DNA from 4 places in the Embleya sp. NPDC001921 genome. Region 1 is predicted to be linked to each of the others. Evidence: riboswitches for the same ligand, from Rfam matches in the RefSeq annotation. Region 1 holds a riboswitch; each other region holds the start of a gene.

Region 1 (2,192 bases):
TGGTGCACGGCGAGGCCGAACGCAACGACATGGTGCAGTACTTCGCCGAACAGCTCACCGGATACGTGGCCACCCGGCACGGCTGGGTCCAGTCGTACGGCACCCGGTACGTGCGCCCGCCGATCCTGGCCGGCGACATCTCCCGTCCCGAGCCGATGACCGTGCGCTGGACCTCGTTCGCCCAGTCGTTGTCCGACCGCCCCGTCAAGGGCATGCTCACCGGCCCCGTCACGATGCTCGCGTGGTCCTTCGTCCGCGACGATCAGCCGCCCGCCGTCACCGCCCGGCAGGTCGCCCTGGCACTGCGCGACGAGGTCGACGACCTCGAGGCCGCCGGTGGTTCGATCATCCAGGTGGACGAACCAGCGCTGCGCGAGACGTTGCCGCTGCGTGCCGCGGACCACGCCGAATACCTGGCCTGGGCCACCGAGTCGTTCCGGTTGACCACCTCCGGCGTGCGTGCGGCCACCCAGATCCACACGCACATGTGCTACGCCGAGTTCGGCGACATCGTGCAGGCGATCGAGGACCTCGACGCCGACGTGATCAGCCTGGAGGCCGCCCGTTCGCACATGCAGGTCGCCCGGGAACTCGCCGCCCACGGCTACCCGCGCGAGGCCGGTCCCGGCGTGTACGACATCCACTCCCCGCGCGTCCCGAGTGCGGAGGAGGTGACCGGTCTGCTGCGCGAGGGGTTGACCGCGATCCCCGCCGAACGGCTGTGGGTCAACCCCGACTGCGGCCTCAAGACCCGCGGTTGGCCCGAGGTCCGCGCCTCGCTGGAGAACCTGGTGGCGGCGGCGCGCGAGGTACGGGCGACGCTCCCCGACACCGCGTCCTGAGTCGGGGCCGCCGGGGCGGGGGCAGGCACGCCCCGCCCCGGCGGCCCGGGGCGTCGCGGCCGGCACGCGCGCCCGAACGGCGCGCGATCGTCCACCACGGGACCACGGTTGGTGACGAACGGCACCGTCGACCGCCCGCCCGTGCTGTTGTCCGACAGTCGGAATGCTCCGTATGCTCCACACGCCGGCGTGTGTCGGCACCCTCAACTTCATAGTTCGAAACCCAGGGGAAGCCGGTCGAAATCCGGCGCTGACCCGCAACCGTAGGCGGTGGCCGACAGGCCGCCGCGAGTCGGAATGCCTGGGTGCGTACGAATTGAAGGCTCCAGCTGTCGTGGACTACACGCTGAGGCCCGGACGCCCGACCGATGCCCGGCATCGGTCGGCTCCCGGGACGCGTTGGTCTCGGAAGGGTCCCATCGATGTCCTGGCTCACCGTGAGAAACACCGGCGCCGTCGCGGTCTGCGGCGCGGTCCTGGTCGCGGCCTCCCCCGTCTTCTCCGCGTCGGCCGACGCCGCGAACCCGCACGCCGACAACGCCGCGGCGGCGGCGAAATGGCAGGCCGGGGAACTGGTCGACGGCGGCATACCGGGGTTCGCCGGCTCCGACTGGGGCCTGACCATCGACACGATGATGGCGTTGGCCGCCACTCGCTCGCAGCCCACCGCGCTCAAGGCCGCGGGGGACGCGGTGGCCGCCAACATCCGCAAGTACAACAGCGCCGAGGAGTGGGGCATGCCCGGCTCGCGGATCGCCGGCGCCACCGCGAAGGTGCTCTTCGCCGCCGTGGTCGCCGACCGCGATCCGACCGGGTTCGGCGGCCTGGACATGCGCGCCGAGACGCTCGACCTGATCGCCGGGGCGGACGCCGGCGACGACACGGGTCGGATCCGGGACAAGCTCACCGGCAGTCCCGACTCGAGCAACGCGTTCGCGCAGTCGCTGGCCGTGCTGGGCCTGGCCCGCAGCGGCGGAGTGCCGCAAAGCGCGGTGGACTTCCTGCTCAAGCAGCAGTGCCCGAGCGGCGGATTCCGGTTGTATCCGGGCCAGTTGGGCAGCACCGGCGCGACCTGCCAGGACACGCCCACCACCGTGCTCGACCCGGACTCCACCGGTATGGCCGTACAGGCGCTGCTCTCCGCCGCGGCCGAGAGCAAGTCGGTCGGTGCCGCGGCCGCGGCCCAGAAGGGCGCGGATTGGCTCAAGTCCAAGCAGCGCGAGGACGGTTCGTTCGGCGGCTCCGGACCCACCGCGGCATCGAACACGAACAGCACCGGCCTGGCCGGCCAGGCCCTGCACGCGGCCGGCTACCCGGCCGAGGCAGACAAGGCCGCCGCGTGGGTGGCCA
Region 2 (2,192 bases), on a different contig from region 1:
CACGTCACGGCCGTCGACGAGCAGCTTCGCGCCCTCTCGCACGCCGATGTCCAGGTAGTCGTGGACCCGAGCGAGCGCGTCCCGACCCACCAACGGGCCGAAGTCGGCGTCGCGGTCGTGGGAGGGGCCCACCCGCAGCGTGGCGATGCGCTCGACGAGCTTGGCCACCAGCGCGTCCGCGGTCTCCGCGCCGACCGGAACCGCCACGGAGATCGCCATGCAGCGCTCGCCCGCGGAACCGTATCCGGCGCCGATCAGGGCTTCGACGACCTGGTCGAGGTCCGCGTCCGGCATCACGATCAGATGGTTCTTGGCGCCGCCGAAGCACTGGGCACGCTTGCCGCGCGCGGTGGCCGAGGTGTACACGTACTCGGCGATCGCGGTCGAGCCGACGAAGCCCAGCGCCTGGACGCGCGGGTCCTCCAGCAGCGTGTCGACCGACTCCTTGCCGCCGTTGACCACGTTCAGCACACCCGGCGGCAGCCCCGCCTCGAGGAAGAGCTCGGCCAGGCGCAGCGGCACCGAAGGGTCGCGCTCGGACGGCTTGAGGACGAACGCGTTGCCGCACGCGATGGCGGGGGCGATCTTCCACAGCGGGATCATCGCGGGGAAGTTGAACGGGGTGATGCCGGCGACCACACCGAGCGGCTGGCGCAGCGAGTGCACGTCGATACCGGTACCCGCGTTGTCGGTGAACTCGCCCTTGAGCAGGTGCGGGATACCGACGGCGAACTCCACCACCTCCAGGCCGCGTTGCAGGTCGCCGTGGGCGTCGGCGATGGTCTTGCCGTGCTCGGCCGACAGCAGCTCGGCCAGCGAATCGCGTTCGGGCTCGACCAGTTGCAGGAATCGGGACAACACCCGGGCGCGCTTTTGGGGGTTCCAGGCGGCCCACGCCGGTTGTGCCTGCTCGGCATCGGCGATCGCCGCCAGCGTGTCGGCACGGTCGGCCAGCGGAACGCGCGCCTGCACGCGTCCGGTGTTGGGGTCGTACACGTCGCCGAACGCGCCGGACGCGCCGTGGACGTGCCTGCCGCCGATGAAGTGGGAAAGCTCGCGGACCATGAACGACCTGTCTCTCGTCAGGTGCGGTCCGGAGGCGGGGCAATGACCCGACCACGGCAACCGCCGCTTCGGGGCGCGGGGTTGCCGAGGTCGGGTGGCACGTGCGGGTGGTCAGGCGAGCCCGACGACCTCGACGTTCGCAAGATCGTCCGGGGCGAGTGCGCAGACCGGCGTCATGCGTGTTTGCTCCATCCTCGTGGACAACACGGATATACCCGCGGCCGGTATCCTGACTTCCGGATCGACATACGCCGCCCGCCTTCCCGGCTTTCGCCAGTGGCGTGGTGCCTCGGCAGCGCACTCCCCGGTCACAGTGGCGGGACCGTGCCGGATTCACACCGACTTCCCTGCACCGCGGACCTTGTAGTTCAAGACGATATAGTCGGACGTCCTACTAAGTCCAGCGGTGATCGGGCTTGATCGCGTGGGTGACCACCTTCGTCCGAGTACTGATGCGTGACTGATTCCGGGTCGGTTGTTCGTCCGTAACGTTTTGACCTGCGGAAAGCACGACAGGAACCGCGCAGGTCAAAGCACTGGAACCCGTCGGGTACGCCCGGCGGATCGACCCGGGAAGGACGGACGCCATGAGCGGCGCCATCGACTACACCGCTGCCGTCGAGAACTACCCGGCCGGCTGGAAGGCCTGTGACGCGCCGGCCGCCGCGGCCCGGAACCGGTCGACGCGTGCCCGCATACCGCGGGTCCGGGCGGTGCTCTCCCCTTCCCGGGTCCGCGTCGCCCTGAACCCGAACGCCCATGCCGCCCGGGCCGCCTGACGACCCGTCGGCCCGGCAGCGGACCCGAGGCAACGCCAATTCGTCCGGTGGACCCGATCGACCGAGAGGTTAAGACATGCCCGCGTACGTCATCGCCAACCTGCGGGACGCCGCCCCGCACCCCGAGATCGCCGACTACATCGAGCAACTCCCCGGCACCTTCGCGCCGTACGGCGGCCGCTACCTCGTGCACGTCACGCAGCACGAGGTATTGGAGGGGGGTTGGGTCGGGAACGTCGTGATGATCGGCTTTCCCGGGATCGCCGAGGCGCGGGCCTGGTGGGATTCGCCCGCGTACCGGATGATCGCGCCGCTGCGCTCGCGGCACATCGAGGGCGACATCATCCT
Region 3 (2,192 bases), on a different contig from region 1:
GCAGTTCGAGGAACTCCAGGATGTCCGGGTGCCAGGTCTCCAGGTACACGCAGGCCGCGCCCTTGCGCCGACCGCCCTGGTTGACCGCGGCCACGGAGGAGTCGAGCGTCTTGAGCCACGGCACGATGCCGTTGGAGTGCCCGTTGGTGCCGCGGATCAGCGAGCCGCGCGAACGCACCCGCGACCAGGCCACGCCGATGCCGCCGGCGAACTTCGACAGTCGGGCGATCCGCCCGTACATGTCGTAGATCGACTCCAGTTCGTCCTTGGGCGAGTCGAGCAGGTAGCACGAGGACATCTGGGTGTGCACGGTGCCGGAGTTGAACAACGTCGGCGAGCTGGGCAGGTAGGCGAGCGAGGACATCAGCCGGTAGAAGCCGATCGCCTCGCCGGGCTCCTGGGCCAGGCCGCACGCCACGCGCAGCAGGAAGTGCTGCGGGGTCTCGACCACCTTGCGCGACACCGGGTGGCGCAGCAGGTAGCGGTCGTACACGGTGCGCAGGCCGAAGTACTCGAACCGCCGGTCGCCGTCGACGTCCACGGCGGCGTCCAGGTCGGCGGCGTGCTCAGCGACGAACGCCGCGGTCTCCGCGCCGATGATGCCCTCGCGCCGGCCGAGCGCGATGCCGGCGCTGAACGAGGTGACCCCGGCGTCGAGCGCCTCGTCCGCGATCCGGCCGGCGAGCAGGCGCGCGGCGAGCCGCGAGTAGGCGGGCTCCTCGGCGATCAACTCGGCGGCGGTACGCACCGCCAGGTCCGCGGCCGCACCCTTGTCCGCGCCCTCGTTGAGACCCGCGACGACCCGGCGGACGACCCGATCCGGATCGACCTCCGGCAGATCGCGCGCCTGGGTGCGCACCAGGGTAGCCAGTTGGTCCTCGGGGCTTTCGTCGATCCGCATCCGGGTCGCGCCCACGCTGTCCACAACGGTCACGTGCTCTCTCCTCGCGAGCTCGTACGTACAGTGACCCCGCGCCCGAAGGCACGGACAGCCGGCAGGTATTCGGACTCGCGGGCATGCCGGGGCGCCACCGGGCACGATGTGCTCGGCGGGCCGCGGAGTTCCCCGTGGTCGTCGGTCGCAGAACCCCTCTCGGCGTTCGGCGCTCCAGGACGACATTCGTTCCCGCTTACCGCTGCGGGGGCAGTCCCGGCTTCACACCGGGTTCCCTCTTGCGTCGCCCTCCCGTTTGACCGGAACGGCGAACCAGCTGCGTCGCAGAGCATATATGTAGTGGCGGGGTGGTCGTCGCACCCCCAGGTGTTGTGTCGTGTCGCGATTCCCGACGTACCACGATTTCGACCGGGACGGGCCCACGCCCGGCGGCGCGGCCGTCCACACCGGGTGTCGCGGCGCCTCCCGGGGCCGCGTGGAACCCTCTCCTCCCGGCGTACGCCCGGCATGACGGTACCCGTGCGCGGGCCGCCGAACGGCTCCACGACACGCCGGCGTTGTGCGCGTCGCGCGTCGCCGGGCGCGTGTCGAACGCGGTGTCCGGGCGTCGGGAAAACGGGCCTTCGCGGGGCGGCCGCAGGGGCGGAGGCGAGGCGCGGGGGCGTACGGTCGGCCGCGGGACGTGCCGGGCGGGTACGGCGTCCCGCGGGCGTGTCGGCGGGGCTGGGGGCACGGCCGAGTCGGCGGGTGCCTCCGGCGGCCGGTGCGGGCGACCTCGGAGGTGGTTTCGTCGGCGTCCTCGGGGACGTCCTCAGGGACGTCCGGTGCGGGGGCCGGACCCCGGCGGGCGCGCGTGTCGTGCCGGGCGGTCGTGGGGTCGGTCCGGCGACCGGGGTACCTCCCGGCCCGAGTCGCGCCACTCCGCGACCAACGCCTCGTACACGGGTGTCTCGAACGTCTCGGTGGGCCACGGCCCGAACGGGGCCCGCAGGATCTCCATGCCGACCCAACCGCGCGAGGGAGCGCGAAGTAACCACCAACCGGGTGATGCCACTCGGTCGATGGACGAATCGACTCGGATACAGGCGCGCGGACCGACCCGGCCGCGCCCGGGGCGGTCGGGGGTCTTCGGGCCGGATCCGGGCCGCTTTCGAACCACTTTCGAGCCGGGCGCCCCCGGGTCAGGTGGTTTCGGTCCCGGTGGCTTCGGTCCTGGTGGCTTCGGTCCTGGTGCTTTCGGTCCCGGCGGCTTCGGTTTGCGCCGTTTCCGGTCGGGTGCTTTCGATATGTGCCGCCG
Region 4 (2,192 bases), on a different contig from region 1:
CGCGCGCGAAGCCGAACGCGACGACCAGGACGGTCGCCGCGACCAGGACCGCGCCGGGCCACGGCGGCAGTGCCACCGCGCACCCGAGCAGCCCGAAGGAGAGCACGGCTTTGTCGGCCGGATGGCGGCGACGCCACGAACTCGCGTGCGCCGCCGCGTCGATCGGCAGCACGGGATCAGTGGCCCGGGACCGATGCCGGTGTCTGGTCCGGCGGTGTCGCCTCGGCGGCACGCGCCGAAGCGGTGGTCGGTTCGTCGGGCGTGTCCGATGCATCCGGCGCGAGCCGGCGGCGGGTGCGCTTGACCCCGAACATGTAGCCGACCACGCCCGCGCCGAGGGCGGCCTGCAACGCGAACAGGCCGGACTCGATCTCTCCGGACGGCGGTTCGTACAGCGGGCTGAACCACGGCTCGTAATCCGGGTCGTTCTCGGTGATCGCGGTCTCCGCCTGGGTGTCGGCGCCCGTGAACGGCTCGTCCTTGTGGTCGCCCATGCCGAACACCACGGGCAGCACCGCGAGCAGCACCACGGCCAGCACGATCAGCAGGTTGATCTTCGTGGAGCGCTTCACTTGGACTTCTCCTCCTCGCGCGCGATCCGCGCGTCCGTGACCACACCGAGCCGGACCAGATCGCCTCGGCTGGACTGCCGCAGCAAGCGCACGACCAGGACGGTCAGCAGACCCTCGCTGATCGCCAACGGGATCTGGGTGAGGGAGAAGATGCCGCCGAACTTGGCCAACGCGCCCGCGAATCCGCTGTCCGGGTCGGGGAAGGCCAGGGCCAACTGCACGCTGGTGACGCAGTACGTGCTCAGGTCCGCGACGAACGCGCCCACGAACACCGCGACATCCAGCGGTGTGGTGCCGCCGCGTCCGTCCAGGAGCGAACGGGCCAGCCGATACGCGCCGTAGCCGGCCCACGGGCCGACGATCGCCATGGAGAACACGTTCGCGCCGAGTGTGGTCAGCCCGCCGTGCGCGAGCAGCAGCGCCTGGAAGAGCAGGGTGATCGTGCCCAGTACGGCCATGATCGGCGGCCGGAACAGGATCGCGCCCAGGCCGGTGCCGGTGGGATGCGAGCAACTTCCGGTGACGGAAGGGATCTTCAGCGCGGACAGTACGAACGAGAACGCGCCGGACGCGCCGAGCAGCAGGGTGTTCTCGGGTTTGTCGCGGACCTCGCGGGTGAGCGCGCGGGCGCCGTGGACGACGAACGGGGCCGACGCGACGCCCCAGGCGGCTGCGTGTTCCCAGGGCAGATAGCCCTCTGCGATATGCATGAGGAAGGGTCCCTCTCCAACACCTCGTGGACGGACGATCGCCGTGGCCGGTCTCCTGGCTGACGGGTCGTACGTTCACGTCTCCGCCTTCCCGGGGCCGCGCGAGCGGTCCCAGTGGCTTCCCGCGGCGACGAATCAACGTTTCCGCGGGGTGGAGGAGAACTTCCCGATCACAGTGGCGAGGGCCGCGCCGGCATCGAACCGGCTTCCCGAGCACCACGGCGAGCCGACACTAGTGGTCGGATGGACATGGCGACAAGATGGCTTTTGCAAACCGTGCGCAAGACCACAATGCGGGCGGAGCGGTCGAGCAATTGCCGCATTCCGGAGCGTGATCGTCGACAGGTGCGGCTTGGTGCGGGACGGCGCGGCGCGATGCGGCGCAGGGCGGTGTGGGGCGGCGCGATGTGGGGCGGCGCGGCGGTGGCTCGGTGCGGCGTCGAGCCGCGCCGCGCGGTGCTCAGTGCAGGCCGGGTCCTCGGCCCCGGATCACCACGGTGCCCGCGACCCGGTCGCCGACCCGCTGGCGCCGCTCGCTGGTGAGCACCGCGGCCAGGCCGACCGCGCCGAGCGCGAACGCGTCGACGCACAGCAGCAGCCAGCGGATCCCGAGCTGACGTCGTCCCGCCCGCCCGCCGGACACGTCCACGACCCGGATGCCGAACATCTGCATGCCCCATGTGCGCCCGTCGTGCTCGGCGGGTCGCAACACCCAGTACCAGAACAGGATCGCCAGCGCGACCGTCAGCACACCGACGGTGATCGCCGCGGTCAGCGGGCCGCTGCGGATCGAGCCGTCGGGATGTGTGGGCAACAGGACGAACAGGAACATCGCGGCGCCGGGCAACAGCGCGGACGCGAGCACGTCCACCACGAACTGGCCGACCCGGCGCCACAACACCGAGGGGTC

Evidence for each region. Region 1 has a riboswitch for cobalamin ahead of ACWCPW_RS04245 (prenyltransferase/squalene oxidase repeat-containing protein). Riboswitches for the same ligand answer to the same signal wherever they lie in the genome.
Region 2: it holds a riboswitch for cobalamin, as region 1 does, so the genes downstream of both, ACWCPW_RS12070 (CoA-acylating methylmalonate-semialdehyde dehydrogenase) here and ACWCPW_RS04245 (prenyltransferase/squalene oxidase repeat-containing protein) in region 1, are expected to answer to the same signal.
Region 3: it holds a riboswitch for cobalamin, as region 1 does, so the genes downstream of both, ACWCPW_RS02220 (ribonucleoside-diphosphate reductase subunit alpha) here and ACWCPW_RS04245 (prenyltransferase/squalene oxidase repeat-containing protein) in region 1, are expected to answer to the same signal.
Region 4: it holds a riboswitch for cobalamin, as region 1 does, so the genes downstream of both, ACWCPW_RS28690 (energy-coupling factor ABC transporter permease) here and ACWCPW_RS04245 (prenyltransferase/squalene oxidase repeat-containing protein) in region 1, are expected to answer to the same signal.

What each region holds. Positions count from the first base shown of each region.
Region 1 covers NZ_JBSFEO010000003.1:178,304-180,495, forward strand. The annotation lists gene metE (5-methyltetrahydropteroyltriglutamate--homocysteine S-methyltransferase) at 1-842, shown strand, start outside; cobalamin riboswitch at 1,027-1,163, shown strand; gene ACWCPW_RS04245 (prenyltransferase/squalene oxidase repeat-containing protein) at 1,265-2,192, shown strand, end outside.
Region 2 covers NZ_JBSFEO010000008.1:148,852-151,043, forward strand. The annotation lists gene ACWCPW_RS12070 (CoA-acylating methylmalonate-semialdehyde dehydrogenase) at 1-1,065, opposite strand, end outside; cobalamin riboswitch at 1,268-1,437, opposite strand; gene ACWCPW_RS12075 (hypothetical protein) at 1,653-1,844, shown strand; gene ACWCPW_RS12080 (DUF1330 domain-containing protein) at 1,921-2,192, shown strand, end outside.
Region 3 covers NZ_JBSFEO010000002.1:108,850-111,041, forward strand. The annotation lists gene ACWCPW_RS02220 (ribonucleoside-diphosphate reductase subunit alpha) at 1-901, opposite strand, end outside; cobalamin riboswitch at 978-1,227, opposite strand; gene mug (G/U mismatch-specific DNA glycosylase) at 2,077-2,192, opposite strand, start outside.
Region 4 covers NZ_JBSFEO010000027.1:80,872-83,063, reverse strand. The annotation lists gene cbiQ (cobalt ECF transporter T component CbiQ) at 1-172, opposite strand, end outside; gene ACWCPW_RS28695 (energy-coupling factor ABC transporter substrate-binding protein) at 177-572, opposite strand; gene ACWCPW_RS28690 (energy-coupling factor ABC transporter permease) at 569-1,282, opposite strand; cobalamin riboswitch at 1,311-1,518, opposite strand; gene ACWCPW_RS28685 (RDD family protein) at 1,743-2,192, opposite strand, start outside.